3 regions of the Methylophilus sp. Q8 genome follow, and region 2 is predicted to be linked to each of the others. Evidence: predicted binding sites of a transcription regulator. Region 2 holds the regulator's gene; each other region holds the start of a gene.
What was found. Region 2 encodes sigma-54, which starts transcription at its own class of promoters, with help from an activator protein. Its sites were predicted from a motif close to TGGCACNNTTCCTGCT; they were not measured.
Positions count from the first base shown of each region.

Region 1 (10,375 bases), 670 kb from region 2:
TGACAGCCTTCAGCGCAGCTGTGTGTACTGTTGGTTATTTAGACTGCACTGGTGGAGTGGCTTCGGACGCTTGCAACAATGAGATCAGTCGCGGAATATGCTCGGCGGGCATCTTTAAAATTTCTAACTGGATATCTATACCGATGATGCGGTGAAGAGATCGCAGATGCTGCAGTGCTTCCGCGTGTCTGTGATTCATATCTAGCAGAATGATCAGGTTGAGGAGAGGGCGGCGAAGCGGCATAAATCTGACGGCGTTCTCCACTATCGGTAGCTGGTTTGCCGCTTGACTGCTGACAGGTGTCAAAAAAGTAGCCAGTACCAATTCGGCGCAGGGTGCGAGCAGCGTGTGCTGATCCACCCACAGCATCTCTTCAACCAGCTTTTGCTTTTGCGTGATAGTCATCACTGGCTGGGTGGCGACCGCAATCTGTTTTTCCAGCTTGGCGTATCCAATCCACATAACAGTCAGTTGTTGTAGGCCATAAAGGCCGATACACAGGACGGAGATACGCAGCCACTTTTTTAGGCCAGGGCTGCTGGAAGTGAGGCTCAGGGTATGAACGTCTGCAGCGCCCATCAAAAAAGCGGTGATACCTAAGAAAAATGCATACCACAATGGGTATTCAAGCATGCTGTGTATACCTATCGTAGTCATGACCGACATTACCCACCAGCCTTCAGGTTGCAGGCCTTGCTTTCTGAGAAAACTGACAAAACAGAAAAGCACGCCCAAACATACTATTAGCGGCGCAATCAGCCCCAGTTCGGCCAGCAAATTAAAAACGATATTATGGGCATGCTCAAAAAACAAATGAGCAGGGTTGGCCTGCGCATCATTGACGAGCAAAAAGGTCTGCCACCGCATCTGGCCCATGCCGACGCCCATGAGTGGCGACTGTTTAAACAGGTAAAGACTGGTTTGCCAGAACTGCCAGCGTAGTGATTGTGGATTCGAGGTCAGTAGCTCCGCAGCGCGTGCCATCGGCGTGTGTGTGAGTGCCTGAGGAAAATATGTAGCCACGATCAGCTGGATTGCAATAAATGCAGGCAACAATCCCAAGCTGATGTATAACAACTGTCTGGTTGCCAGGGTAGGTGCTTGCCGATTGCGTGTTTTAATCAGTAATTGCCAGCTCCAAAAGGCAATTGCGACTAAATACAAAACTGAACTGCGTGAGCCTGAAAGTGTGAACATCACAAGCCCGAGTGCGAGACCCACATACAGAGCCCCTAGGCTGATTTGGACTGTGAGTCTTAGGTAAAGCAGTGAGATCATGGCGAGGGCTGTGATATCTGCAAAATTATTGCTTTGCCCCAACATCCCGTAATTGGGCAGTGTGATGCCGAATTTGAGGCCAAATTGCTGGATAATCTGCAAGCCGACAAAAAATGCATTGACAGCGCCAGCACTTACCAGCGCCCAGGCCAGTGTGCTGGTGAGAGTTTTCCAACCAACTGCAAGCCTAAGATGCTGGCCGAGTACGCACACCAGAAAAGCCCACATTATGTAAGACTGAATCAGTGGCAGACTGGATACACTAGGCGATCTACCAAAAACCACCTGTACATGAGTGAGTATTAACAGAAACAGGAAAATCAGACTGGAGACCGGTAGTCTCGGCGCTTGCCAGAAGCTGGCGCTTGAAAGGGAAAATGCCGCCATTACCCCACAGAAAGCAGCGACCCACTCGTTGTAAAAGCTCGCAACTGGAATATGGTGGTAGGCTAGCACAAAGGGCAGGCAGAACATTGCACCTGCACAGAATAGACTTGCCTGGGTTAATGGATCGCTATGAAAACGCTCGAATAATTGCACTGGCCTGGCCTAAATCTTTTCCAGCTTGGCGTATTCCAGCATCAGCGTTTTCAGGCCGGCGCTGCCAAAATTTACCTTAATCGCCAGGTCATTAGCGTTGCCTTCATAGCTCACCACCACGCCCTCACCAAATTTGCCATGACGCACGCTCTGGCCAATCTTAAACGGGTAGCTGGATTGTGCGCTGCTTGCTTGCACTGGCTGCGCATTGTATTGCCCACCTGCGGCATAAGGTTTGGCGACTGGTTTGCTATTCAAGCGCTTGGTCAGGTCGACAGGGATTTCATCGATAAAGCGTGAGGCAATACCGTAACGCACTTGCCCATGCAGCATACGGCTTTGGGCATACGTGAGATAAAGGCGTTGGCGCGCGCGCGTGACTGCCACATACATCAGGCGGCGCTCTTCTTCCAGGCCGCCATTTTCGTAAGCAGCTTGCTCATGCGGGAACAAGCCTTCCTCTACACCGCCGATAAACACGTTGTGAAACTCCAGGCCTTTGGCGGCGTGTACCGTCATCAGCTGCAAGGCTTCATGCCCGACATCAGCCTGATGATCGCCGGCTTCCAGGCTGGCATGGTTTAGAAACTGCGTCAGCTGGTCGGCATCTTCATCCATATTATGGTGATTACCCAAGGCCTGATTGCTAAATGCCACGGCGGCAGTGACCAGTTCTTGCAAGTTTTCGATGCGGTCTTCGCCTTCCTTGTCATTCTGGTAGTGCGCCATCAGGCCACTCAGGTTGATCACCATTTCAGCCATCTCACCTAATGTGATGCCATAGCCATGGTCCACCATCTGCCTGATCAGGGCGACAAAGCCATCCAGCCCCTTGCTGCCCAGTTTGCCCTCGCCGACTTTATTGGTCGCTGCTTGCCATAAGCTGCATTCGTTCTGGCGGGCGGCTTCTTGCAGTTGTTCCAGGCCGCGTGCGCCTATGCCGCGTGGTGGAAAATTGACGATGCGCAATAAGGCGGTATCGTCGTTGGCATTGGCAATCAGGCGCAAATAAGCCAGTGCGTGCTTGATTTCGGCGCGTTCGAAAAAGCGCAGGCCGCCATAAACACGATAAGGGATATTGGCTGAAAACAAGGTGTGCTCAAGAATGCGTGACTGCGCATTGCTGCGGTAGAGCAGGGCCATGTCGCCCAGCGGTACGCCTTCTTTTTGCAGCATGTTTACTTCGTCGACAATAAACTGCGCTTCGTCGGTATCGTTATAAGCCTCATAAATGCGAATCGGCTCGCCCTTGCCCGCAGAGGTCCACAAGTTCTTACCAAGGCGGTTACGGTTATTGGTGATGATGGCATTCGCCGCATCGAGAATGTTGCTGTGCGAGCGGTAGTTTTCTTCCAGCTTGACGATATTCTGCACATTAAAGTCACGCTGGAAATCGCTCATATTGCCAACACGGGCACCGCGGAACGCATAAATACTCTGGTCGTCATCGCCCACAGCAAAAATGCTGTTGTGTGCGCCGCCCAGTAATTTCAGCCATAAATATTGCAGGCGGTTGGTATCCTGGAACTCATCGACCAGGATGTATTGAAAACGCTGCTGGTAATGGGCGCGGATATGCGGTTCGCGCTCCAGCAGTTCGTAGCAACGCAAAAGCAGTTCGGCAAAGTCCGCCACACCCTCGCGGTTACACTGTTGGTCATAGGCAGCATAAATCTCACGCAACTTCTGGCTATGGCCGTCATAGGCATCCACCGTCTCCGCGCGCAAGCCTTCCTCTTTGCAACTATTGATATAGCCCATCACTTGCTTGGGTGGATATTTCTCATCATCCACATTCATGGCTTTCATCACGCGCTTGATGGCAGAAAGCTGATCTGCGGTATCCAGAATCTGGAAGGTGCTTGGCAATCTGGCTTCGCGGTAGTGCGCACGCAACATGCGGTTACATAAACCGTGAAAAGTGCCTGCCCACATGCCGCGTGTGTTGATCGGCAACATGCTGGTCAAACGCGTCAGCATTTCTTTGGCCGCCTTGTTGGTAAAGGTCACGGCCATCAGGCCCATGGGCGAGGTTTGGCCAGTTTGGATCAACCAGGCGATGCGCGTCGTCAGCACCCGTGTTTTACCGCTGCCAGCACCCGCCAGAATGAGCGCAGAAAGATGCGGCAGGGTGACCGCTTGCAGTTGTTTATCGTTGAGACCCTGGAGGAGATTGGTTTCAGATTGCATGTGATTATTATCGCATGATGTGCAGGGGAATTTGATGGATTGTTTGGTCAGATCCTGTGTCGCTAAGGCGTTTGCTGGGTGTGGGATTGTAACAAAAGATTGTTCTATTGGTTTAGGGGTTTCTTTTCGCTTTTTTGGCGAGTTACTTTTCTTTGCTTGAAAAAGTGAAAGGCATATTAGGAGTAAGTTGCTTGCTTATTTAATGAGCGATCTGTTTCGCCTCTCGGCGACCGTTCTTTCTTATGCTTGTCCATAAGAAAGAAGGCAAAGAACAAGACACCCCAACTTCCGCTTGTATCCTGTGCTACTCGAATTGCCGGGCGTCCATCGAAACTCGCCCTGACAAGCCACACAGAGCGTGGCTTGTTGCGGAACTCGGACAGCCGATGGCCGAGACCTCCCGCCAACCCTGCGTTGCTCGGCGCGGCAGATGGGGACCCCGAACACCAACTGAGCGCAACCATTCTTGGTGGTTATCAATAAACCAGAGGAATTATGCTTCCGTTAAACTTTCACTAATGGTTGTTTGGCGAGACAAATCCCATCCCATCACGCTGAGTAGCGGAGACAAAATAAGAGTAGAGGGAGCGACTGTTTGAGCACCGCGGCAGCTTGCGTAATGTGCAAGCTGCTAGGGCGAGTTTCGTGACCGCTTATTTTGTTGAGCAACGCAAGGAAGCCGCAGGCCGTGATGGCTGGGTGCCCTCTTTTTGGTTACTTTTTTGGGGCAAGCAAAAAAAGTAACTCGCCATACAGGCGAAAAAATCAGCGTTTATGAGCAAATGCTGGATGACTAAAGAATGATTTTTTAGCTTACTCGGAGTGCAGATAACTATGCCCATCCGCACCAAATTAGATTTATGGTGATAAGTTATCGGAACTTTTCAAAACGCAGAAGACTCATATCAGCACGATGATGATGAATCATCTTTCCGCTTCTTTCCTCCCTGAGCGGAAGCCTTTACGATGAGGCCTGTTGCCCCGATTTACCCCTTAATCGGGGCTTTTTTTGCCTATTACTTTCACACGCCCCCGGGGAACCCGGTTTGACGCCAGGCTTCATACAGCAAAATAGCGGCTGAGTTTGACAGGTTGAGGCTGCGGCTGTGCGGCAGCATCGGTAGCCTGACGCGATGTTCTGGCGCAAATTGTGCACGGATGTCTTCTGGCAAGCCGCGCGATTCTGGTCCAAACACAAAGACATCTTCATCTTTAAACTGTAAATCAGTGTGTCTTGTACTGCCTTTGGTGGTGAGTGCAAACATGCGTTTGCCTTGCAGGTGCTGTTGGCATTCTGCCCAGTTCTCGTAGACGGTGAGTTCTGCGTATTCGTGGTAATCCAGTCCTGCGCGCTTGAGGTGTTTGTCAGAGAGCTCAAAGCCTAAGGGCTTGACCAGGTGCAGTTTTGCGCCGGCATTGGCACATAAGCGTATGATATTTCCCGTATTGGGTGGAATTTCGGGTTCGAAAAGGACGATATGAAACATTTTTTGCAGCTTGTTTACAAACGTAAGGGTAGAATGTTGGTGATATGATAGACGAAGAAAAGTCTATATAGATAAATAATTACAACGCCATGGCTCGTCCCGAGAAAATTAGATTAGGTGAAATTCTGGTCAGACAGAATTTCATGACCCAAGCTCAGCTCGATCAGGCGCTGGAAGAACAGCGCAAGTCGGGTCGTCGCCTGGGCCGCGTGATTGCTGAAAAAGGCTACGCCAATGAGCGGCAAATTGCCGAGGCTGTCGCTTCTCAGTTGAATATTCCATTTTTGGATCTGGGCCAGTACGAACTGGACGTGAAGCAGGTTCAAAAACTCCCTGAAGTTCAGTCGCGCCGTTTCCGCGCCATCCTGCTCGAAGAGCGCCCCAACAGTTTCCTGATCGCGATGGTTGATCCATCGGATGTGTATGCGTATGACGAGTTGGTCAGGCTGCTCAAACGCGACATTGATATTGTCGTCGTGCAGGAAAGTCTGCTTATGCAGACCATTGACCGCTCTTATCGCCAGACCGAGCAAATTTCTTCACTGGCGTTGGAGCTGCAAGAAGACCTCGCCGCCAGCAATGTTGATCTTGCCAGCCTGATGGGCGTGGACCTGGGCATAGATGACGCGCCTGTTGTTAAGCTGTTGCAGACTATTTTTGAAGATGCAGTGCAGGTGCGCGCGTCTGACGTACATATTGAGCCACAAGAAAATAAACTGCTGATCCGTTTTCGTATTGATGGTGTGATGCACTTTCAGACGCAATCGGATAGCAAGATTGCCACTGCGCTGGTGATGCGTCTCAAAATCATGGCTGGTCTGGATATCTCAGAGAAGCGCTTGCCGCAGGATGGTCGCTTTGGCTTTACCGTAAAAGGCCGCGCGGTGGATATGCGTATTTCTACCATGCCTACCCAGTATGGCGAGACCGTGGTGATGCGTTTGCTGATCCAGAATACCGGGCATTTCCAGCTTGATAAACTAGGTATGCCGCCGGACTTGCTGGTGCGTTTCCGTAAAATGATCGGCCGTCCAAGCGGCATGGTGCTGGTCACCGGTCCGACAGGTAGTGGTAAAACCACCACCCTGTATTCTGCGCTGAGTGAGTTGAATACACCCGAGACCAAGGTGATTACTGTAGAAGACCCGGTGGAATATCGTTTGCCGGGCATAATCCAAACTCAGGTCAACGAAAAGATTGAGCTGGACTTTCCCAAGTTATTGCGCGCTATTTTGCGTCAGGACCCGGACATCGTATTGGTGGGTGAGATGCGTGATGAGGAAACTGCGCAAACCGGTTTGCGTGCCTCTATGACTGGTCACTTGGTGCTGTCAACATTGCATACCAATGATGCTTCCACCGCCCCAGTACGTTTGATCGATATGGGCGTACCGCGTTTTATGGTCGCCATGTCGCTGTTAGGCGTGTTGGCGCAGCGGCTGGTGCGACTTATTTGCCCACATTGTGCCGTCGAGCATACACCAACTGAGTCAGAGTCGGTCTGGTTAAATCAGGTCATACAGCAACCGGATGTGGTGACGAATTTCCGTCATGGCAAAGGCTGCCAGCACTGTAACCGCACTGGCTATTTGGGGCGGGTTGGTTTATACGAATTTTTAGAGATGACTGATGAATTGGCCATGGCAGCCAACATGCCAGATACCAATGTCTTCATCAAAAAAGCGCGTGAGCGGCTAAAAGGCAAAACCCTGCGCGATCAGTCATTGCAGCTGGCGATAGATGGTAAGACTACGCTCGATGAAATCATGCGTGTCGATAATCAGTTTGAAGAGTAAGCCTTTTTAAAGAACGCCGCCTATGCCGATATTTGAATATAAAGGACGTACCGACGATGGCATGATGGTCAGTGGCGTACAAGAAGCAGCCGACCTCGACGCGTTGGGTGCAGCACTTATCCTCTCCAGAATTACCCCGATTGAAATCAAGCAAAAAGCGGCTGGTGCCGTTGCCTTTAATTTGTTTGAAGAAAAAGTCACCAGCCTCGACGTCATGCTGTTCAGCAAGCAGATGTATACCTTACTTAAGGCCGGTATACCGATTATGCGTGCCTTAGCGGGTATTCAAAGCTCGGTTGGCAATGCCAAGCTGGCGCAAGTGGTTGGCCAGCTTAGAGTGAGTTTGGACTCTGGCCGCGAATTGTCAGTCGCCATGACTGAACACCCTAAAGTGTTTGATAACTTTTATATCAGCATGATCCGTGTTGGTGAGGGTACGGGTAACCTGGACAATATCTTTTTGCGCCTAGCCCAACATATTGAGTTTGAACGCTTTATGCGCGGCCAAATCAAGTCTGCGTTGCAATATCCAACCTTTGTACTCATCGCGATGGCGATTGCGATTGTCGTTATTAATGTCATGGTGATTCCGCAGTTTGAAAAAGTGTTCGCCAGCATGCATGCGGATTTGCCATTAATTACAAAAATACTGATCGCATTTTCCAGCTTTATGCGCAATTACTGGTTCGTGTTGATTGGCATGATTGTGGGAGCGGTCTGGATGTTCAAGTCTTACACGAGTACAGCTATCGGGCGTTCTCAATGGGATAGGTACAAGATGCGTATTCCTATTGCTGGAAAAATTATCTTTAAAGGCACCATGGCCAGATTTGCCCGTAGTTTTGCTTTGTCGACGCGTAGCGGTTTGCCAATTCTTTCTGCGCTACGTTTGGTTTCACAGACCGTTGAAAATGACTATCTCGCCGCCAAAATTCTCAGTATGTCTGCTGGCATTGAGCGGGGTGAAACCATACTTAGAACTGCTACGCAGACTGGTGTGTTTAATCCGCTGGTGTTGCAAATGATTGCGGTAGGTGAAGAGTCTGGTTCGCTGGATGATTTAATGCAAGAAATTGCCGATATGTATCAAGCTGACGTGGAATATGACGTTAAAACATTAGGTGCACAAATCGAACCCATCTTGATTATCTTTTTAGGTGCTTTGGTGCTGGTATTGGCCTTGGGTGTGTTTTTGCCGATTTGGGATATGAGTTCAGTGATGCTTAAAGGTAGTTAATCAAAGCTTTGGTTTGATGGAAATCGTTTCAATTTATTTTATGTTCGTTTTGTAATACTTAAAGGTGAGAGACCACTTTAGTCTGGTGTTTAAACAACTGATAAAGATGGACCAAAATTGTCTGGCACACTTTTTGCTGAAAGTTAATTAACGCAGTTATGACCTACCACTGTGACTATAACGGTAGGGATTTTTTGATTAGGAGTCTTGGTAATGAAAAAACAAGCTGGCTTTACATTGGTTGAATTAGTAGTGGTCATCGCAGTATTAGGTATTTTGGCAGCAACGGCTTTGCCACGGTTTGTGAATGTGCAGTCTAACGCGCGTGTTGCAAGTATGAATGGTTTAGCTGCATCGGTGCGTTCGGCGGCCAGTATGGCAAGGGCAGCATGGGTAGCTGCGGGGAGTTCAGGGACAACAGTGTCTATGGATGGTACTAACAACGTTACCGTGACAACAACAGGAACTACCCCTGGGTATCCAACTGCAGCTACGGGCGGGATTGAGGCTGCACTGCAAACGTTAGATTCTGCCAACTTTGCTGTTACTCACGGCGCATCATCATCTACTTTTAAGGCTGCCAATAATGCATCCTGTTCATTTACTTATGACCCAGCTACTGGTGCGGTAAATACAGGCTCATTACTACCGGCCAATTGTCAATAATTGTATTAGGAATATGAGGCTTTATAGTGGCTTCACACTTGTTGAACTGGTGGTTGTTATTGCCTTAACCGGTATTATGGTCGCAGTGGCAACCCCTCGGTTTGCCAATGGCGATATCTTCGAAACCCGCGGTGACGCGGGTTTACTTTCATCTACGCTGCGTTATGCGCAAAAAACGGCGATTGCCCAGCGTAAGAGAGTATTTGTGATACACAACGATGCAGTCGAGCCCAATACGGTCAGTTTATGTTTTGATCCTAATTGCGGCGCGGCGCAGATGGTGATTAACCCGGAGACCGCAGGGGCGTATGTGCTGACTTTTTCGCGTAGTGTTGTCGTTCAATCTTCTAATAAAGGATTGGGGTTTGATGGCTTGGGCCGTGCGGTCCCCGATGAGTTGGCTACTTATACCGTGACTAATCGCAAAAATGCCTTACAGTCTGTGGGCATTTCGGTCGAAGCAAACACAGGCTATATTCACTAACTAAGCCATCTGGTTAATGGCCAGATGACGCATATGACTAAAACAGGTAACCACAACAATAATAAACACATGCCGCCCAGCATCAGAAACAATCATGGTTTTTCGCTGGTTGAGATGGTCGTGTTTATTGTGATTGTGACGACCGCCATTGCCGGTGTGATTGGTGCCCTGGCTTTCATGAGCGGACACTCCGCCGACCCGCTTGCACGCAAACAGGCGATTGCGATTGCTGAGTCGCTGATGCAGGAAATCCAGCAAATGCCTTTTACTTTTTGCGACCCGGATGACCCCAGTGCTTCTACCGCAAATAGCGCGGCGGACTGCTCGGCAAATTCGCAAGCCAGCTTAAATGGCCCTAGCCCGGCGACCGAGAGCCGTTACAGTGCAACTAATCCCTTTGATAATGTCGCTGATTATGGCGGTTTTACCATGCCGGGTGGTGGCTGCACGGGTATTTGCCGTATTGGGGATGCAACCGCAATTGCAGGTTTAAATGCTTATTCAGCTTCTGTCGCTATCGCACAAGCCGGGGGGGCTGGCGCGTTTGCCGGGCTGCCAGCCGATGCTGTGTTGCAAATCGTTGTGACAGTGAACGGGCCAGCCAATACGGTGATCCGCCTCACGGGTTTTAAGGTTCGCTATGCGCCGCGCATTTAAGCAGCCGGGTCTTTCTATGTCTGGTTTCACCTTGGTGGA
Region 1 covers NZ_JUHE01000001.1:539,567-549,941, reverse strand. The annotation lists gene GQ52_RS02720 (PglL family O-oligosaccharyltransferase) at 35-1,819, opposite strand; gene uvrD (DNA helicase II) at 1,829-4,009, opposite strand; gene trmL (tRNA (uridine(34)/cytosine(34)/5-carboxymethylaminomethyluridine(34)-2'-O)-methyltransferase TrmL) at 5,032-5,496, opposite strand; gene GQ52_RS02705 (GspE/PulE family protein) at 5,640-7,292, shown strand; gene GQ52_RS02700 (type II secretion system F family protein) at 7,315-8,529, shown strand; gene GQ52_RS14305 (type II secretion system protein) at 8,743-9,195, shown strand; gene GQ52_RS02690 (prepilin-type N-terminal cleavage/methylation domain-containing protein) at 9,209-9,679, shown strand; gene GQ52_RS02685 (type II secretion system protein) at 9,713-10,336, shown strand; gene GQ52_RS02680 (prepilin-type N-terminal cleavage/methylation domain-containing protein) at 10,353-10,375, shown strand, end outside.
Region 1: the regulator sigma-54 is predicted to act here: its motif matches at 8,652-8,667, upstream of GQ52_RS14305 (type II secretion system protein).

Region 2 (10,375 bases):
AGAGGCATGACCATACAAGGGGTGAGAGTCCTGGAGAAGCATGGCGGGAAGAGTGGGGATTGGGTAGCCGTTTAAACGAAAACCTATCCAAGTAAATACAAAAGAATTAAGTTTTAAAGCGACACTGACCGTATCGAGGCATTTCTTTCGCCTCTAGGCGAGTCACTTTCTGATGCTTGCCCCTCAGAAAGTAACCGAAGAGGAGGGCACCCAGCCATCACGGCCTTACGGCTTCCTTGCGTTGCTCAACAAAATAAGCCGGTCACGAAACTCATCCTAGCGGGCTGCACACTACGCAGCCCACCGCGGGATTCGGACAGCCGCTCCCTCTCCTCTTATTTTGTCTCCGCTACTCAGCGTGATGGGATGGGATTTATCTCGCCAAACTCACATTGTAGAAATCTGAACGGTTCAAAAAAAACAGATTGGTTTGTTAAGGGCAATAATGGTGGGGCTCATTAGGTGTTCGGAGTCCCCATCTGCCGCGCCGAGCAACGCAGGATTGACGGGAGTTCTCGGCCATCGGCTGTTTGAGCTCCGCAACAAGCCACGTCTTGTGTGGCTTGTCAGGGCGAGTTTCGATGGACGCCCGACAAGCCGAGTAGCGCAAGGAACAAGCGGAAGCTGGGGTGCACTTTCTTTTGGTTACTTGTTCTTTGTGCAAGCAAAGAAAAGTAACTCGCCGAAAGGGCGAAACAAAGCGCCTCATCAATGCACAACCCTAAAAATCAAAAGAATCACTTTCCCAGCCTAATCCAACAACGCCGCAATCCGCCGCGCGCACTCCGGTGCCATAGTCACCCCATACCGAAAATGCCCGGTATTCAGGTACAAATTCTCAATCTGCGGGTGTCGCCCAATACTAGGAATATTATGCGGTGTCCCCGGACGCAAGCCACTCCAGTGTTTGATAATCGGCTGTCCCTGCAAGGCAGGTAAGATAGCCTCAGCCTTTTGCAGCATTTCCTGTCGCATACTGTCGGTCACGCCTGTATCAAAACCAACATCCTCCAGGCTGCTACCCGCCAGTAAATGACCATCCTGCCGTTGCAGCATATAGAACCCATCGCGGTAAAGAATATGCGGCAGCAGACCAGGCGCCATGTGATACAACAGCATTTGCCCGCGCATAGGTTTGATATCGAGACTGGAGGCCGTTTGCTTGAGTAGTTCAAAACTCCAGGCACCAGAGGTGACGACAAAAACATCGGCAGACAAGGTTTCACCAGTAGTGGTTTGCCAGCTGGTGATGGATGCGTGACCTTCTTGCAATGGCATCAATTGGGTCTGCTCGCGCAGCGTGACGCCATGCTTGATCAGCCAGGCTTTGAGGGATTGCAGCAGGCGTGGATTACGGATTTGCACAACTTCGGGAATCAATAGATCAGCGCCCTGTAACACGTATTCAAGGCCAAACCGTTCACACCAGTCTATGGCTGGTTGCAGGTCAAACGGTGGCTGAATCAGCATACCACTACGGGTACATTCGGGGTCTATACCGGTTTCGGCGTACAACTCGGCGCTCACTGCCGGATAGGCACGCGCACCAGCCAACGCCAGTTCATTCACGACGTCCTGGTAAAACCAAGGCAATAGAGGAAACGCTATGCCAGCCCCCGCCCAAGAGGATTCGCCTGAGGTTTGCGCCGCAATGATGTTGCGCTCAACCAGCGTGACCGTATGGCCTTGCTTGCGCAACTGCATGGCGGTCAGGCACCCGACAATACCGCCACCCACCACCACGACTGAACTGTTAGCCATAAGATTTTTTCTGAAATAGCATGAAAAGCCTGGCAGGACGATGTGTGACCTGCCAGGACACGAGGCGTGTATTGTCTTACGGTTTGCGTCCGGAAATCAAATAGACTTCCATTGCGATGAGGGCTGCATTACTGCCCAGCAACACCAGGATATCGCCTTCATTCAGCATAATGTCATCCCTGGGCGCGATTGGCTCGGGCATATTCGGGCGACGTAACTGCTTGACCTCGACGGCAAAATCACCGAACGGAATATGGTCCAGGCGCAGGCCGTGTGCATAAAAGTTCTTATACACTTCCACCGAGTGCAACTGTGGTAACGAGGCAGTGGCGGTATCAGCATCGCTGACGCCGCGGAAGTAGCCCTTGAACATTTTATAGCGCTCTTCACGGAACAGGCGGATGCGTTTGACGACACGGTTAAGGGGGACGCCTAAGGTCACCAGTGCATGCGAAGCCAGCATCAGGCTGCCTTCAAGGATTTCCGGCACCACTTCTGCGGCACCGGCATCTCGCAGTGCATCCATGTCACTATCATCATGCGTGCGCACAATCACCGGCAGGTTGGGATTCCGCTCCTGAATCACATGCAAGACCTTCATGGTACCGCGGATTTCAGCATAACTGATGATGACGGCTTTTGCCCTGGCCAAGCCAGCGGCTTCCAGCACCGAGCGCCGCCCGGCATCACCGTAAATCACATTCTCACCAGCAGAAGCGGCTTCCTGCACACGGCTGGCATCCATATCCAGCGCGACATACGGGATATTTTCTTCGCGCAAAAAACGCCCCAGGTATTGGCCGCTACGACCATAGCCGCAAATAATCACGTGATCACGCAGATCCTGGCTATGCTCCTGTATGGTATCCACCACTTTGATGCTGTTGCGGCTGTAGCTTTTGACCAGCGCACGCGCAATGCGGCCGTTTTTTTGAATAATAAACGGCGCCACCAGCATGGAGAGCACGGCCACAGACAACACCAGTTGCAAGGAGTCGCCATCAATCAAATTGGTTTGTAAACCCAGCGCCAGTACCACAAAACTAAACTCGCCGGCCTGGCCGAGGATGATGCCGGTACGCACGCCCACGCCCATTTCAAAGCCATAGAACCTGGTCAGCAAGGCGATCAGGCCAATCTTGAAGACCAGGAACAATATCAGCAAGACAGCAATCAGCCCCACATGCTGGACGAGCACAGAGACGTCCAGCAACATGCCGACACTGATAAAAAACAGGCCCAGTAAAATATCGCGGAAAGGGGCAATATCAGATTCCACCTGGTAGCGATACTTGGTTTCTGAAATCAGCATACCCGCCACAAACGCCCCCAGGGCATACGACAAGCCAACAAAGTTAGTGGCCGCTGCCATTAACAAGGTCACCATCAATACATTGAGTACAAACAGCTCACGTGAACGCTGCTTGGCAACCAGCTCAAACCAGAAGTTGAGGATGTTTTTACCAAACTTGAACAAGAAAAACAGCAGGATTGAGGACTTGAACAAAGTCAGTCCCAATACATCCAGCCAGTTATCGCTGTGTGAGCCTAAGGTCTGGATCAGCACCAGAATCGGGATCACTGCCAAATCCTGGAACAGTAGCACGCCGATACTTAGGCGGCCATGTCTGGAGTTTAAATCGACACGTTCCATCAGGATTTTGGACACAATGGCGGTCGAAGACATGGTGATGGCGGCACCAATAATGAACGCCGAGGTCAGGCTCAGCCCCGCCAGCTTGCCCAGTACCAGACTGGCCAGCAAAGTCAGTACTACCTGGCCGCCACCCAAGCCGAACAGGGTTTTACGCATGGCATAGAGTTTAGGCAGGCTGAACTCGAGGCCGATACTAAACATCAGGAACACAATACCGAACTCGGCCACCTGGCGGCCAGTTTCTTCATCTTCCAGCAAGCCTAGGGCGTGCGGGCCGAGCACAATACCGATCATGAAGTAAGCCAGCATCGCTGGCAAACCCAGGATGCGGAATAAGCCGACGGCAAAGACCGAGCTGGTAAGCAACAATAATAAATGGATCAGGGAATCAAACATGCAAAAATTCTAAAGCATTAATGTCAAGCCGTGCAGATGAATGTCTGCCAGCAAACCATATATTATGACGTATCGTCAGTGATGTAACCTGAAACAGTCGCGTTTCAGGATGATGCATCCTGCCACAAAACACTATTTTATGCAAAAAATGTGCCCGCTAATAAAAAATCCGTAAAAAAGCTGTGTTTCGCTTTCTTGCCGGGGGCGTCACTTGCTATACTAACCCGCCATGAACACAGCAAAATCAGGTGTCCACCTCGTGAAAAGTCCAGACATCGTGACGCGTGCACGAGGCATACTGCTGCACGAGGCAGATGAAATCCGCCAACTGGCCGACCGTATCGGCAGCGAGTTCGAAGCCGCTGTCAGCATGATTCTGGCCTGTCGCGGCCGCATTGTCGTCACTGGCATGGGTAAATCCGGCCATATCGGCGGCAAAATTGCGGCTACCCTGGCCAGCACGGGTACCCCTGCGTTCTTTATGCATCCGGCGGAAGCCAGCCATGGCGACCTGGGCATGATCACAGCTGAAGATGTCGTGATTGCGCTATCCAATTCCGGCGAAAGTGATGAAATCATCAATATTTTGCCCGCCATTCGCCGCATCGGTGCGCGTATTCTGAGCATTACCGGTAGCGAAAATTCCACGCTATCGCGCGAGTCAGATGTACATTTAAGTGCTGCAGTTAGCCACGAAGCGTGCCCACTGGGGCTGGCACCCACGGCCAGCACGACGGCCGCACTGGCCTTGGGCGATGCGTTGGCGCTCTGCGTTCTCGACTTGCGCGAATTCACTGCCGAGGACTTTGCGCGGTCACATCCTGGCGGCAGTCTGGGCAGACGGCTGCTGGTGAGAATTAAAGATGTCATGCGTACGGGGGATGCGATCCCCGCTATCAGCGAGCATGGCACCGTACAGGAAGCGATTGCACAGATTTCGAGCAAAGGCATGGGATTTACAGCGATTGTCGATAGCGCACAACACCCGATCGGCGTATTCACCGACGGCGATTTGCGTCGCTTGTTTATGCAAGGTGCAACCGATACGCAACAATCTATCAAAACGGTCATGAATACGCAGCCACGTTTATTGGGCATGCAACAAATGGCGGTTGAAGCAGTCAACCTGATGGAGCAATATAAAATTAACGGGTTTATGGCAGTGAACGAGCAGCAGCAATTAGTGGGCGCATTTAACATGCATGATTTACTCAAGGCAAAAATCGTTTAGGTTCACTGACGCCCTGGAACGCCCACATGCTTAAACACCCCATCTTATTGCCGATTGCGTTAATGCTGTTTTTAGCGCTGCTGACATTCTGGATTAACCAGACGGTACAGGAACAGGCGCTGAGCTTGAGCCGCTTAAGTCGTCACGATCCGGACTACATGCTCTATAACTTTGTCAGCACGCGTACCGACGCCACTGGCAATACCAAATACGTGTTAGCTGCGGCAGAAATGCGCCATTTTCCGGATAACGACTATACCGAATTACAGCGCCCGCGTTTCACCCAGTTTGGGCAGGATAAACCTTACACGCAAATTCATGGCCAGCACGGCAAAGTCTCAACCAATGGTAAACTGGTCGAGTTTAGCAAGCAGGTCAAGGTCATACGCCAGGGCACGCTGGCCAAGCCTGAAATGCAGTTGCAAACCGAACATTTAACGCTGGAGCCGGATACAGACCTCGCTTACACCGATTTGCCGGTCACGATCCGTCAGCTACCAGCGACGGTGATCACAGGCACCGGCATGCGTTTTGATAACAAAGCAGGCACCATGCAATTATTTAACCGGGTGCATGTACATTATGTACGCGTACCCGCAGTCGCAAAAACTGCAAGCCCGGCAGCGAAGGCGAAAACAGGCAAACACAAGGGTCGTTGATTCTGGAGAAATGAGTTGAACACGCACAAGCCATTATTTTATGCCACCTGCTTGACCTTATGGGCACTGCTATCGTGGTCAACCAGCGTGCTGGCTGAAGAGTCTGACCGTGACCAGCCGATTGAGCTGGAAGCGGATACCGTGACCGTGAATGATGCCAAAAAAATCAGCATTTATACCGGCAATGTGATCCTCAACCAGGGCACCCTGCAAATCAAAGCCGACAAAATGATTGTGCGTGAAGACCAGGATGGCTTTCAGCACAGCACCTGTACCGGCAACCCGACCACATTCAAGCAAAAACGCACTGGCAAAGACGAATGGATGCAAGGCAGCGGACAGCGTATTGAATACAACGCGCGCATGGACAAGGTACAGCTATACACCAACGCCTGGGTCAAACGTGGTGAAGACCTGGTCACCGGTGACTACATCAGTTATGACGCCAATGCAGAGTACGCCGAAGTCATTGGCGGCACCAAGGCTAACCCCAATGGTACCGCCGGTAGCCGTGTCAAAGCGACTATCCAGCCCAAGAACAAAACCACGCCGCCTGTGATTGATAACAAGCCAACCTCGCAGCAAGGGCTGCGCATGAACCGCTCGCTGCAAATCAAAGTGGAACCGGCACCCGCCGACACCACTAATGAGCCTACGAAAGCGCAACCTTAAAGACCGGCCTTATGCAGACAACAGTTTCACCAGATCATAACCATTTACGTGTCAGCCACCTGAAAAAAGCCTATCAGGGACGCACCGTGGTTAAAAACACCACACTTGAGCTACGCAGCGGCGAAGTGATTGGTTTGCTCGGCCCGAATGGTGCTGGCAAAACCACCAGCTTTTATATGATTGTTGGCCTGGTCGCACTGGACGACGGCAGCATTACGCTGAATGGCGCAGATGTCAGCCGCGCGCCCATGCACGAGCGCGCCCGCATGGGCCTGGCTTACCTGCCACAAGAAGCATCCATTTTTCGTAAAATGACGGTGACTGATAATATTTTATCAATTCTGGAAACCCGCCCTTACACGGAAGAAGAGCGTGAAGCGCGGCTGGAGTCTTTACTGGATCAATTACATATCCAGCATATCCGTCACAGCCAGGCCGTCAGCCTGTCGGGCGGCGAGCGCCGCCGCGTAGAGATTGCGCGCTGCCTGGCCACAGACCCGAAATTCATCCTGCTGGATGAGCCATTTGCCGGGATTGACCCGATTGCGGTGATTGAGATCCAGAAAATTATCCGCTACCTGAGCAGCCAGAATATTGGCATTTTGATTACAGACCACAACGTGCGTGAAACCCTGGATATTTGTGACCGGGCGTATATCGTTAATGAAGGCGCTGTGTTTGCCGCAGGCACGCCAGACGAAATCATTCAGAACGAAGGCGTACGTGAAGTCTATCTGGGCAAGAATTTTAGGCTGTAACCTGATATGAAGCAAAACCTGCAATTACGCATCTCACAAAACCTGGCGCTCACCCCGCAACTTCAGCAGTCCATCCGCCTGTTGCAGTTGTCCACGCTGGAGTTAAGCCAGGAGCTGGAAACCATCCTGCAGGAAAATCCGCTGCTGGAAATGGCTGACGGCGAAGAAGGAGAATTTGAAGATAACTCGCCATTGGCCACCAGCTCGACAGACACAGAGCAGGTGGATGCAAGTTCATTTGATGTCGCTACCCAAAACGACCTCACTCCTCCTGCAGAGAGTCTGCGTGATGAACCACGTGACGAAACGAGCGGCACTGAAGGCGAACAACCGAATCTGAATGAAGAATTCACGCCGCCCGAGTTTGAAGATGACTACGAAGAGTTTGGCAGTGCCAGCAACTGGGACGAAGCGGGCCGCAACAACCTCGATGATGAAGATAGTGACTTCTCTCGCCAGGACGCCAACAATATCAGTCTGCGCGAGCACCTGATCAACCAGATGCAGTTGGCACATCTATCCAAGCGTGACATGGATCTGGTGAAATTTTTGCTCGACAGCATTAACGATGATGGTTATTTAGAGCAGGATTTACAAGAGATTGTCGACCTGTTGCCGCCAGAGCTGGAAATTGAGTTACTGGAGCTGGAAACCGCACTGAAATTGATCCAGAACCTGGATCCGATCGGCGTCGGCGCACGTGACCTGCGTGAATGCATCTTGCTACAACTGCAAGTACTGCCGCCTGAGACACCTTATTTGCGTATTGCGATGGCGATTGCCAAAGATCACCTGGCATTGCTCGCCAACAAAGACTTTGTCAAATTGCGCAAGGTACTCACTTGCGACGAAGCCGCGCTCAAAGGCGCGCAACACCTGATTCGCCAGCAAAATCCCAAGCCAGGCAACGAGTTTGCGACCTTTAGCCATGACCACTTTATCCAGCACGATGTCGTGGTCAAAAAAATCAAAGGCATCTGGATGGCATCGCTCAATGATGGCGTGATCCCCAAATTGCGTATCAATCAGTTGTATGCAGATATCCTCAAGCGCAACCGTGAAAGCTCCGGCCAATATCTGCAGAGCCAGATGCAGGAAGCCAAATGGATGATTAAAAATATCCAGCAACGCTTTTCTACCATCTTGCGTGTGTCGCAAGCGATTGTGGACAGACAGCGCAATTTCTTTGAACATGGTGAAATTGCCATGCGGCCCCTGGTATTGCGCGAAATTGCCGAAGAGCTCGACTTGCATGAAAGCACGGTTTCTCGCGTGACAACGCATAAGTATATGCTCACGCCACGCGGTGTATTTGAACTTAAATACTTTTTTGGCAGCTCAGTTGCCACCGATGCGGGCGGCTCATGCTCTGCAACCGCCATTCGCGCCCTGATCAAACAAATGGTCGCTGAAGAGAACCAGAAAAAACCATTGTCCGACAATCAAATCACCGATACGCTGGCGCAGCAAGGCATTGTGGTTGCGCGCCGCACCATTGCCAAATACCGCGAATCGCTGAATATTCCACCGGCCAACTTACGCAAATCGCTGTAAACCAAAAAGGCCGCAAATGCGGCCTTTTTTAATCAGTAACACATGTTTACTGGATGGTGATTTTGGCAAACTTGCGCTTGCCGACTTGTGCCACCACGGTCACCCCTTTTGCCAGTGACAGGTTTTTATCATCAACTTTTACGCTATCCAGCTTCACGCCGCCTTGTTGCACGGCGCGCATGGCTTCACTGGTGCTTTCCACCAGACCCGCCTGCTTGAGCAACTGGCTGATACTGATGCTATCACCGTCAATCGCCACTGCCACCTCAGGCACATCATCAGGAATCCCGCCTTTGGCACGGGTCTGGAAGTCTTGCAGGGCCTTTTCAGCCGCCGCCTGGCCGTGGAAACGGGCGACGATCTCCTGCGCAAAACCGACCTTGATATTACGCGGATTGTCGCCAGCAGCCACTTGTGCTTTCCACTGGGCGATAGTTTCCAGGGTGGCAAATGACAGCAAGTCGATGTAACGCCACATCAGTTCATCAGAAACCGACATGATTTTGGCAAAAATCGTCTCAGGCGCTTCGCTGATACCAATATAGTTACCCAAAGACTTGGACATTTTATTCACGCCGTCCAGGCCTTCCAGCAACGGCATCATCAACACGCATTGCTGCGATTGGCCAGCCTGCTTTTGCAATTCACGGCCCATTAGCAGGTTAAATTTCTGGTCTGTGCCGCCCAGTTCCAAATCGGCCTGCAAAGCCACAGAGTCATAGCCCTGCAATAAGGGATACAAGAATTCATGAATCGCGATTGGCTGGTTGCCTTTGAAGCGCTTGGAGAAGTCATCGCGCTCCAGCATACGGGCGACCGTATGGCTGGCTGCCAGCTTGATCATGCCCGCGGCACCGAGGTCGCTTAACCACTTGGAGTTAAACACAATCTCGGTTTTGGCCGGGTCCAGAATCTTGAATACCTGCTCGGAATAGGTATCAGCATTCGCCTTCACCTGTTCAACCGTTAACGGCGGGCGCGTGGTACTTTTACCCGTCGGGTCACCAATCATGCCGGTAAAGTCACCGATCAGGAATTGAATCTGGTGCCCCAGATCCTGCAACTGGCGCAATTTGTTAATCAGCACGGTGTGCCCCAGATGCAAATCAGGCGCAGTGGGGTCAAAACCCGCTTTCACACGCAAGGGTTTGCCAGTTTTCAGCTTTTCAATCAGTTCTTGCTCGATTAATAGCTCATCGGCACCGCGTTTGATAATCGCCAGTGCATTCACAATCTCTGGACTCAGTGCTTCAGTCGTCACTGAAGCTTGGTTTACGTCTGTCATAAAGGTTCTTTTTTTGAGGCGCGCGTTGCGCGCACTTCGTCATGAAAGTAAAACAGCTATTTTAACGTAATCCCATGCATTTCTGTAAGCCAGGCATGAGCAGTGTTACACTTATGCCTTATGAATTTTTCTGCCCCACCCACTCAAACGCGCCTGTTTATCGGCCTGATGTCTGGTACCAGTCTGGATGGGGTGGACGCCGTCCTGGTCGCGCAACAAGGCGAGCACCTGCAGCAACAAAGCCAGTATTTCCTGCCTTATCCGGCAGATATCAGGCAAATCCTGCTGGATCTGCATACACCAGCCGTCAACGAATTACATACTGCCGCTATAGTGTCCAATCAGCTGGCCGACCTCTATGCAGCGGCAGTGCAAGGCTTATTGCAAACAGCCAATGTATCG
Region 2 covers NZ_JUHE01000001.1:1,210,960-1,221,334, reverse strand. The annotation lists gene moaC (cyclic pyranopterin monophosphate synthase MoaC) at 1-75, shown strand, start outside; gene GQ52_RS05890 (FAD-binding oxidoreductase) at 751-1,761, opposite strand; gene GQ52_RS05885 (cation:proton antiporter) at 1,838-3,814, opposite strand; gene GQ52_RS05880 (SIS domain-containing protein) at 4,044-5,045, shown strand; gene lptC (LPS export ABC transporter periplasmic protein LptC) at 5,072-5,704, shown strand; gene lptA (lipopolysaccharide transport periplasmic protein LptA) at 5,720-6,376, shown strand; gene lptB (LPS export ABC transporter ATP-binding protein) at 6,388-7,134, shown strand; gene GQ52_RS05860 (RNA polymerase factor sigma-54) at 7,141-8,688, shown strand; gene tyrS (tyrosine--tRNA ligase) at 8,735-9,973, opposite strand; gene GQ52_RS05850 (anhydro-N-acetylmuramic acid kinase) at 10,094-10,375, shown strand, end outside.

Region 3 (10,375 bases), 410 kb from region 2:
TGATTTTGTCCAAGCCCTGGCGCTGGCCGACCATATTGTCATTAAAGTCATGCGCAGGCGTCACTTTCACCACACCGGTGCCAAATTCTTTGTCTACATAGTCATCGGCAATCACCGGGATTTCACGATTGCACAATGGCAGGATGACATTTTTGCCTATCAGGTGGCTGTAACGATCATCTTCCGGGTTCACCATTACGGCCACGTCACCCAGCATCGTTTCAGGGCGTGTTGTTGCGACAGTCAGTGCGCCTGAGCCATCCGCCAGCGGATAGCTGATGTGCCACATGGCGCCATCCTCTTCCTCTTGCACGACTTCGAGGTCAGACACGGCGGTGCCCAGCTTCACATCCCAGTTCACCAGACGCTTGCCACGGTAAATCAGGCCTTCGTTATACAGGCGTACAAAGGTTTCGGTGACCACTTTGTTCAGGCCTGCATCCATGGTGAAGCGCTCACGGCTCCAGTCGGGCGAGGTGCCTAAGCGCCGCATTTGCTGAGTGATGGTGCCGCCAGAATACTCTTTCCATTCCCAGACTTTTTCCAGAAACTTCTCGCGGCCAAGATCATGGCGGCTAACACCCTGGGCATCGAGCTGGCGCTCGACCACGATTTGCGTGGCAATGCCCGCATGGTCTGTGCCTGGTTGCCACAAGGTATTGTCACCACGCATGCGGTGGTAACGGGTTAGGGCATCCATAATGGTCTGGTTAAAGCCGTGGCCCATATGCAGGGTGCCCGTGACGTTAGGCGGCGGCAGCAAAATACAGAAGTTGTCTTGTACTTGCGGATTCATGCCGGCGGCATAAAAGCCTTTGCCTTCCCAAAAGGCATACCATTGGCTTTCAATGGTTTTTGGGTCAAAGGATTTTGCGAGTTCGCGAGGAGTATTGGCGTTTGGGTTAGAAGTATTCATGCGCGGGATTTTACCACAGGCGGGCAGGCCCGCAGCGCAGGTGCAGGCGCTAGTTTGCGTAAACTAAGCCGTCAGTGTAGGCTCGACGGCTTTCCAGTAACGGCTAAAACGCATCAGTTGATGGTCGCTCAATGAGGCATCTGTCAAACCAGGCTCTGCGCGCCACTCAATATTCAGTTCGCTAGCAGCCTGTTTAAGCGCTTGTTGCGGGGTATCCTGGGTAAGGATGCGCCCCTGCGCACGCTGCGCCAATACTTGCCTGGTTTCTCCCAGCCACACCTCTGCCCCTGGCATTTCAGACAGGCAATCGGCCATGAATTGCAGCCGTTTGAGTGGCCAGTGCTGGTATAGGGCTGCATCAAATACAAACACGGCAGGCAAGTTGAATGCATGCAGTGCGTGCGATGGTGACAGCATTTCATCATGAATCCACACCAGGCTGGCGACGCCTTTCGGTTCGGGTTCAGGCGGGTTCAGGTGGTGTGTGACCGGTTTATCAGCGGTCACGGCATCCGTAAACAGTTGTTGATGCAGTTGCTCATAACTGCCTTCAAACGGGCAGGCGACACGGCATTGCTTGCACCAGGGCTCCCCACCAAATTTGATCAGATTTTCTTTGTTAAAGAGATAGGGCTTGTTGCTGAAGCTGGAGGCAATCCATTGCCAGGACAGGTGGTTGGACGCGGTGTCACCATCCAGTAATTGGCTTTCAAACCAGTCTGCGACTTGTCGCCAGTCTATTTTTAGCCAATGGACGACATAGGCTGCAAACCACATGCGTGCATGGTTGTGTACATAACCATGTTGCTGTAATTGACGCACAATTTCATCCATGCACACTAGCCCGGTAAAGCCCTGCGGAATAAAGTCTGGCATGGGTTTCTCACCTAAAGCCACTTTTGGTGACTCCATGGGCTGCATGATCGCTGCGCCAAACCGGTACCATACCTGGCGGAAATAATCGCGATAGCTGAGCTCCGCCGTCAGCTTGTGCGCACGTTTGCCAAAGCGGGTATGAATATCTGCCACGGTTTCCGGCAGCGACAGGCAGCCATGGCGCAAGTAGGGCGAAAGCCCTGTCACCGCGCCGGTGAGTTGGTTGCGGCTACGTGCATAGCCTTCCGCATCCACGGCAGATAATTTCTGCAATGCAGCCGCGCGACCGCCTTGCCAGGCCTGGGACAAGTCTGGCCCGGTGGCTTGCGGAAAACATTCGCTGATTTGCTGTAGGCGCTCAGCACGGTCTGCAGCGAGAGTGAGGAGAACAGGCGGGTTCATAACGCACCATTCTGACACAACTAGTGATACCATGAGTTGCAATTTCGTTGGAAGGGTGTGCGAATGACGACATTATGGGGGTGGTGTGGGCTCGGGCTCGTGCTGCTGTGCATGGAAATGCTGCTTGGAACCTTGTACCTTTTGTGGCTGGGGATCGCCGCGTTGGTCATGGCTATGTTGTGTGCGTTTTTTAGCGAGATGCCACTCGCCTTGCAAGCATTGAACTATGCCGTGTTGTCGGCGCTGGCGCTGGCCGTCATGCGCAAGCTGGAAAAACGTAAACCCGTCTTGCGTGTCGGGCAGGCACAAGGCGAGGAGATTGGCCGCGAAGGCATTGTGATTGTGGCGATTTCACCGCGGCAACCAGGCAAGATACGTTTTAGCCAGGGGGTGCTGGGCAGTCGCGAGTGGGTGGCTTATGCCAATATAGACATTGCCGAGCAGCAAGCGGCAAAAGTGGTTGCCGTTGAAGGCAACAGTTTACGTGTGGCGCCTTTGTAGCGCATCAATGTTTGAATGAATATTTGGTTTGAATTAAGGGAGTTGTCATGACCGAAGTCAGTGTCATTGTGATCGTATTAGTGGTAATCGCCATCGTTAAAGGCGTGCGTATTGTGCCGCAAGGTGAAGAGTGGGTAGTTGAGCGCCTGGGCAAGTTTGCTGGCATTTTAGTGCCAGGCTTGCATGTGATTAACCCGATTTTGAGTACAGTCAGTTACAAAGTCACCACCAAGGACATTATTCTGGATGTGCCAGAGCAAGAGGTGATTACGCGCGATAATGCGGTGATTCTGGCCAATGCCGTGGCGTTTATCAAAGTCACTAATATCGAACGCGCCGTCTATGGTATTGAAAACTTCCGCGAAGCCATGCGCAATATGGTGCAAACCAGTTTGCGCTCGATTATTGGCGGCATGGATTTAAACCACGCGTTGACTTCGCGTGACCGCATCAAGGCCGAACTTAAGGAAGCTATTGCCGATGAGGCGCTGGATTGGGGCCTGACCGTGAAAAGCGTCGAGATTCAGGATATCAAACCTTCTGCCAATATGCAGGACGCTATGGAAAGACAAGCCGCTGCCGAGCGTGAGCGTGTGGCGGTGGTGACCGAGGCGGAAGGTGCCAAACAGTCGTTGATTCTGAACGCGGAAGCGCGCCTGGAAGCGGCGCGTAAAGATGCCGAGGCGCAAATGGTGGGTGCGAATGCCTCCGCTGAGGCGATTAAGATGATTGCTGAGGCGGTGAAAGAAAATAATGCTTCAGCGACCTTTCTATTGGGGGATCGCTACATTCAGTCCTTGCAAAAAATGGCTGACTCCAATAACAGTAAAATTGTGGTCATGCCAGGCGATGTCGTCAGCGCCGTGAAAAGCCTGGTAGGCGGCGGTAAATAGTGCTGCAACTAGTGATTTAAAAAATCTCCTTCGGTTGCGCTAGCGCTTATGCTGGCGCAACTGGCATATTTCCTGCATCTCACTGCTCAGAACCATAATTCTAATAAGGAGTAGCAGTGGCTATCCGCGTTGCTTTGCATCACCGCACCAGTTACAAGTTCGACCGCCTGGTCAATCTGTCTCCTCACGAAGTCCGCTTGAAGCCTGCCGCGCATGCACGTACGCCTGTGTTGTCGTATTCACTGAGCGTGAAGCCTGAAAAACACTTTATCAATTGGCAGCAAGACCCTTACGGTAATTACATCGCCCGGTTTGTATTCCCCGAAATGGTGCGCGAGCTCGACTTTACGGTCGATTTAGTGGCGGACATGACGGTGATCAATCCGTTTGATTTCTTTGTAGAGAAGTATGCTGAACACTTTCCGTTCAATTACACCGAGCAACAGGCGTTTGAGTTAACCGCTTATTTGCAGGCTGAGCCGATGACGCTTTTGTTGCAAGGCTGGATGGCGCACATTCGCCAGCAGGTGGTGCAACCCGGGATTGGCATCGTGGATTTTCTGGTCGCGGTGAATCAGCGGTTGCAAGGCGATATTGGCTATACCGTGCGCATGGAGCCAGGCATTCAAACGCCCGAAGAAACCTTGCAAAAGCGCACGGGTTCTTGCCGCGATTCGGCCTGGTTACTGGTGCAGATTATGCGCAACCTTGGCCTGGCTGCACGTTTTGTGTCCGGTTACCTGATACAACTTAAAGCCGATGTTGAGGCGCTGGACGGGCCAAGTGGTACGGCAGTGGATTTTACCGACTTGCATGCCTGGACCGAGGTGTTTATTCCTGGCGCCGGTTGGGTCGGCTTGGACCCGACCTCAGGCCTGATGGCCGGTGAAGGGCATATTCCGCTGGCCTGCACCGCATTGCCTTCTTCTGCGGCGCCGGTGGTCGGGTTTACCGATGTCGCTGAAGTCACTTTTCACCACGAGATGTCGGTGACCCGCATTCATGAAGATCCGCGTGTGACCAAGCCGTATAGTGAAGCGGACTGGCAGGCCATTGTGAAGCTCGGCGAGCAGGTCGACAAACAGCTGACCAAAATGGATGTACGCTTGACGCATGGGGGTGAGCCGACCTTTGTGTCGATTGATGATATGGATGGCGCGCAGTGGAATACGCTGGCATTGGGCGAACACAAGCGGCAGTTGGCGGGTGAGCTGGCATCGCGGCTCAAGGCACATTTTGCCCCCAATGGCTTCCTGCATTACGGTCAGGGTAAATGGTATCCCGGTGAGCCTTTGCCGCGCTGGGCGATTAATATCTACTGGCGGCCAGATGGCAAGCCAGTGTGGCGCGATGTCAGCCTGTTTTCTGTTGAGTCAGAGAATAATGGTTACACCGCCAAGCAGGCGCAGGCCTTTGTCTCGCATTTGGCCGATATCTTGGGTTTCCCGCGCGCCTGTGTGGTGCCTGCTTATGAGGATGTCTGGTCGTTGGCGCAGCAGGAGCAGCAGTTATCGCACAATGTGGATCCGCTTAAAGCTGATTTGACCGATGGCGCTGAACGCAAACGATTGGCCAATGTGCTGAATCAAGGGTTGGGCAAGGTGGTCGGCTATGTGATGCCGTTAAAGCCAGTAGAATCAAAGGCGGCTGGTGAGTGGCTCACCAGTAAGTGGCCGCTGCGGCGTGAACATCTTTATTTATTGGCTGGCGACTCACCGATGGGCTTGCGATTGCCATTGTCTTCATTGCCCTGGCAGTTGCCGGCTGATATTGAGCCAGCATTTACCCTGGATTCGTTTGCCGAACAAGCTGTGCTGGGCGATACCAATACGCCCAAAGTCAGGCTTAAACACAAGACCATCCAGCCCAAGGCGCGCGAGGTGATTCACACTGCCTTGTGCGTGCAAGTGCGGCAAGGGCGCCTGTATATCTTTATGCCGCCGGTGACGCGCCTGGAAGACTACCTCGATTTACTCAGTGCAATCGAGCAAACAGCTGCCGACCTCAAGCTTAAATTGTGGCTGGAAGGGTATACGCCACCGCGCGATAGCCGCTTGAAATTACTCAGCGTGACGCCGGATCCTGGCGTCATTGAAGTGAATATCCACCCGGCTAAAAGCTGGACGGAACTGGTGGCGAATACCGGTACACTGTATGAAGCGGCGCGTGTGTGCAGGTTGGGCACAGAGAAATTTATGCTGGACGGGCGCCATACAGGCACCGGCGGCGGTAACCATGTCACCTTGGGTGGTGAGACGGCGGCAGACAGCCCCATGCTGCGCCGCCCGGATGTGCTGCGCAGTTTGATTACCTACTGGCAGAATCACCCGGCCTTGTCTTACCTGTTTTCAGGTACGTTTATTGGCCCCACCAGCCAGGCACCGCGTGTGGATGAGGCACGCGACGATAATTTGTATGAATTGGGCATTGCTTTCCAGCAGATGGAGAAAATGCTGACGCCGGGTGAGGAGAGTCAGCAGCCCTGGCTGGTTGACAGATTGCTGCGGCATTTGCTGGTTGATTTAACCGGCAATACGCACCGGGCCGAGTTTTCTATCGACAAACTGTATTCGCCGGATGGACCGACCGGGCGTTTGGGTCTGGTCGAGTTCAGGGCATTTGAAATGCCGCCGCACGCGCGCATGAGTTTGCTGCAAAGCTTATTATTACGTGCGTTGGTCGCCCGTTTCTGGAAAACACCTTACGCCGGTAAATTGGTGCATTGGGGGACTGAGTTGCATGATCGCTGGATGCTGCCCAGTTTTGTGGCGCAAGATATCGCTGATGTGGTGGCTGATTTGCGCGCGGCAGGCTATGCCTTTGAGCAGCGCTGGTTTGAGCCATTTATTGAGTTTCGTTTTCCACGCTATGGTACGGTTGCCTATCACGGTATTGAGTTGGAGTTACGGCAGGCCATAGAGCCTTGGAACGTGCTGGGCGAAGAAGTATCTGGCGGCGGCACGGCACGCTATGTGGACTCATCTGTGGAGCGCATGCAGTTGCGGGTGCGCGGCTTGACGGATGGTCGCCATGTGGTGACCTGTAACGGCCGCCCGCTGCCGCTGCAGGCGACAGGCAATGCCGGGGAATATGTCGCTGGCATCCGCTTCCGTGCCTGGAATCCTTGGTCCGCCTTGCACCCGACCATTCCGGTGCAGGCGCCGCTGGTATTCGACCTGGTAGACACCTGGAGTCAAAAGTCGCTGGGGGGATGTACTTACCATGTCTCACATCCAGGTGGGCGCAATTACAGTACTTTTCCGGTCAATGCCAATGAAGCAGAAGCGCGCCGGTTTGCCCGTTTCTGGGCGCATGGACATACGCCAGGCAAGGTGGATGTGGTAAAAGAGCCACCCAATCCGCGTTTTCCATTCACCCTGGACCTGCGCTGGCAGGCTAATGGTTGAACATCCTGTTACACTGAGTGTCATCTAAATGTATATATCTTGTTAACTAATGGCTTTTGATCGTCCCCTTACCCAGCATGCAATCAGTGCTTAATCAGCTTTATTTTTCTGACCGCTACAACGAACTGTTGGATAGCAACGGCCAGGCGCGCCCGCACTGGCAAGCGCTGTTGGCACAGCTTGAGTCTGAAGAGCCAACAGCGATGCGCAAACGCATTGAGGCGGTGCAAAGGCAGGTGCGGGATAACGGCGTGACGTATAACGTCTACGCCGATACGCATGGCGTACAACGTCCGTGGGACCTGGATGTACTACCGCTGATTATTCCGCAGGACGAATGGCAACACATTGCTGCTTCGGTGGCGCAGCGGGCTACTTTGCTTAATCAGGTATTGCTTGATGTTTATGGCGAGCAGCGTTTATTGGCCAGCGGTCAATTGCCACCAGCCTTGATTTACGGCCATAACGGCTTTTTGCCGTCATGTGTCGGCATACCGCATTACGATAATGTCGCCTTGCATCACTATGCGGTCGATCTTGCGCGTGCGCCCAACGGCCAATGGTGGGTGGTGTCTGACCGTACGCAAGGACCGACGGGTGCGGGTTATGCATTGGAAAACCGCACCATTATTTCGAGTGCTTTTCCAGAGTTGTTCCGTGACTTGAATATTGAGCGGCTGAGTGGATTTTTTGCCAGCATGCGCGACAGTCTGGCGCACTGGGGGCACCGGGTGGCTGATAATCAGGCGCAGACTGTCCCTGGCATTGCCGCACTGGGGCAAGGGGAGCCTCCGTTGGTGGTTATTCTGACTCCCGGACCTTATAACGAGACTTATCATGAGCAGTCCTTCCTGGCTGGCTATCTGGGCTACCCACTGGTACAAGGCAGCGACCTCACCGTGCGCAATGGCATTGTCTGGCTAAAAACCATTGCCGGGCTGCGGCCGGTGCATGCCATCTTGCGCCGTATTGATGATGATTATTGTGATCCGCTGGAGTTGAATGCCGACTCATTGCTGGGCGTGGCTGGCCTGACGCAGGCCGCCCGTCTGGGTAATGTGCTGATCGCCAATGCGCTTGGCGCCAACCTGTTGCAATCTGGCGCTTTACTCGGATTTTTACCCAATTTATGCCAGTCATTGTTAGGCGAGGCGCTACGTATGCCGTCGGTGGGCACCTGGTGGTGTGGTGAACCCGCTGCGCTGGAATATGTGATCCAGCATCTGGATGACCTGGTGATCAAACCGGCTTACCCGCAGGTGCGGTCTTCGCCCATTTTTGGTGAGGACTTAAATCCCAGCCAAAAAGAGTCGTTGATTGAGCGGCTACGGGCGCAGCCTGATCATTATATTGCCCAGGAGCAAGTGGATATTTCGCATGCGCCGGTACTCACCAGCCATCAGCATCAGCCGCAAATCGGTTCGCTCGCCGTGAGCCTGCGTGTGTATGCGTTTGCTACACCAAATGGTTATGCGATTTTACCCGGCGGCTTGTCCCGGGTTGCCAGTGGCAAGGATGCGCGCGTGGTGACCATGCAGCGTGGCGGCACCAGCAAAGATACCTGGGTGTTGTCACATGATAGCCAGCCGCCATTCAGCCTGTTGCGCAAAACCAATTCCAGCCAGGATCTGGTGCGCGAGAATGCCTATCTCTCGAGCCGCATGGCGGAAAACCTGTTCTGGTATGGCCGCTACTCGGTACGCAATCTGCAAAAAGCTATGATGTTGCGTGCCACGATCCGGGCTCTGCTTGAGTACACGCCAGAAATGCGCGATGGCGAGTGGATCACCATGCAGGGTTTGTGTCAGTGGTTTGATTTACTGCCTTGTCCCGAGGACGAGGAGGCCTTAGCCAGTTGGCAGCCATGGGCAGACGATGATATTGAACCGCTATTGATCCAGTCCGTGTTTTCACAACAATCCAATAGCTTGGCCACCAGTGTGCAGCAATTATTCCAGCAGGCATTTAACCTGCGTGAGCGCATTTCGAATGACCACTGGCGTACCGTCAATGTGTTGTCGCGTTTGTTTATTACCCGTCACCAGCATGCCACGTTGCAAGACGCTCTGTCTTACATTGAGCAGGCCATCAATCATTTTGTCACGCTCACCGGCTTTGCCATGGACTGGATGACGCGTGACCTCGGTTGGCGCTTTATGTCACTCGGGCGGCGTATTGAGCGCTTGCAGTTTATGTGTGTGTTGCTCAGCCGCGCACTTGCTATGCCGCAGCACAGCAACCTAGAGTGGTTGTTGCAAGTGACCAATAACCTGGTGACTTACCGTGCCCGTTACGCGGCACAGCCGGAATGGTTGCCGGTGCTGGACCTGCTGTTGATGGACGATAATAACCCTAATTCTGTGGTGTTCCAGATTAAAGGCCTGGTGAAATACCTGGAAGAAATGGATGCACAAGATAACGCTGGCGGCATTGCTACTGAGCTCAATGATTGCTGGCAAGCCTTGCTGCAACTGGACCCGGATCAATGCTTTACGGTTGGGAATGCCGCACTGGCCGAGTGGCTTAACCGCACTTATGCCGTCACACTCACTTTGTCAGACCGGCTGAGTCTGCGTTTTTTCAGTTATGCCAGTCCGCTGGTGATACCGCGTTATTAAGGACTGGCGATGCGCTATCAGGTCGAGCACCAAACCCTATACAGCTACGATATTCCTGTGATCCAGTCACAGCAGTTATTGCATATGATGCCGCGCCAGACGGATTTTCAGCAGTGCGTGTCTTATACGCTGGTCTGTGAGCCGGTGCCGGCTGAGCAATCACGGCGCCTGGATTTTTTTGGTAATCATAATGATTACGTCACCTTATTGGTGCCACATGAGTCACTGGGGGTGACGTCGCGGTTTCAGGTGGATGTGCAGCCGCGGCCTATCTTGGCTGAACTATTACAAAGCCCGGCCTGGGAAAGCGTGCACGACACCTTGCAATTGCAGGCTACGCAACATTTAAGCGCCACGCCTTTTGTTTATGCCACGGCGAAGGTGCAAGTCAGCGAGGCGCTGGCCAGCTTTGCGCGCCAGTGTTTCACCCCGCAACGGTCGTTGCTGGACGCCGCCATGGCACTCACCCAGCATATCTATTCCGAGTTTGAGTTTGACCCGCAAGCGACAGATATTTCCACACCGCTGGATGAAGTGCTCAAAGGTCGTCGCGGTGTTTGCCAGGATTTTGCCCACCTGATGATCGGTGCCTTGCGTTCACTGGGGCTGTCATGCCGCTACGTCAGCGGCTATATCCTCACACACCCGCCCGCAGGGCAGCCGCGTATGGTTGGTGCGGACGCGTCACATGCCTGGGTGTCGGTGTATTGCCCGGTGTATGGCTGGGTAGACTTCGACCCGACCAATAACTGCCTGGTGCAG
Region 3 covers NZ_JUHE01000001.1:800,347-810,721, reverse strand. The annotation lists gene GQ52_RS04040 (valine--tRNA ligase) at 1-916, opposite strand, end outside; gene GQ52_RS04035 (FAD-binding domain-containing protein) at 980-2,194, opposite strand; gene GQ52_RS04030 (NfeD family protein) at 2,258-2,695, shown strand; gene GQ52_RS04025 (SPFH domain-containing protein) at 2,743-3,588, shown strand; gene GQ52_RS04020 (DUF2126 domain-containing protein) at 3,705-6,995, shown strand; gene GQ52_RS04015 (circularly permuted type 2 ATP-grasp protein) at 7,073-9,613, shown strand; gene GQ52_RS04010 (transglutaminase family protein) at 9,623-10,375, shown strand, end outside.
Region 3: the regulator sigma-54 is predicted to act here: its motif matches at 3,650-3,665, upstream of GQ52_RS04020 (DUF2126 domain-containing protein).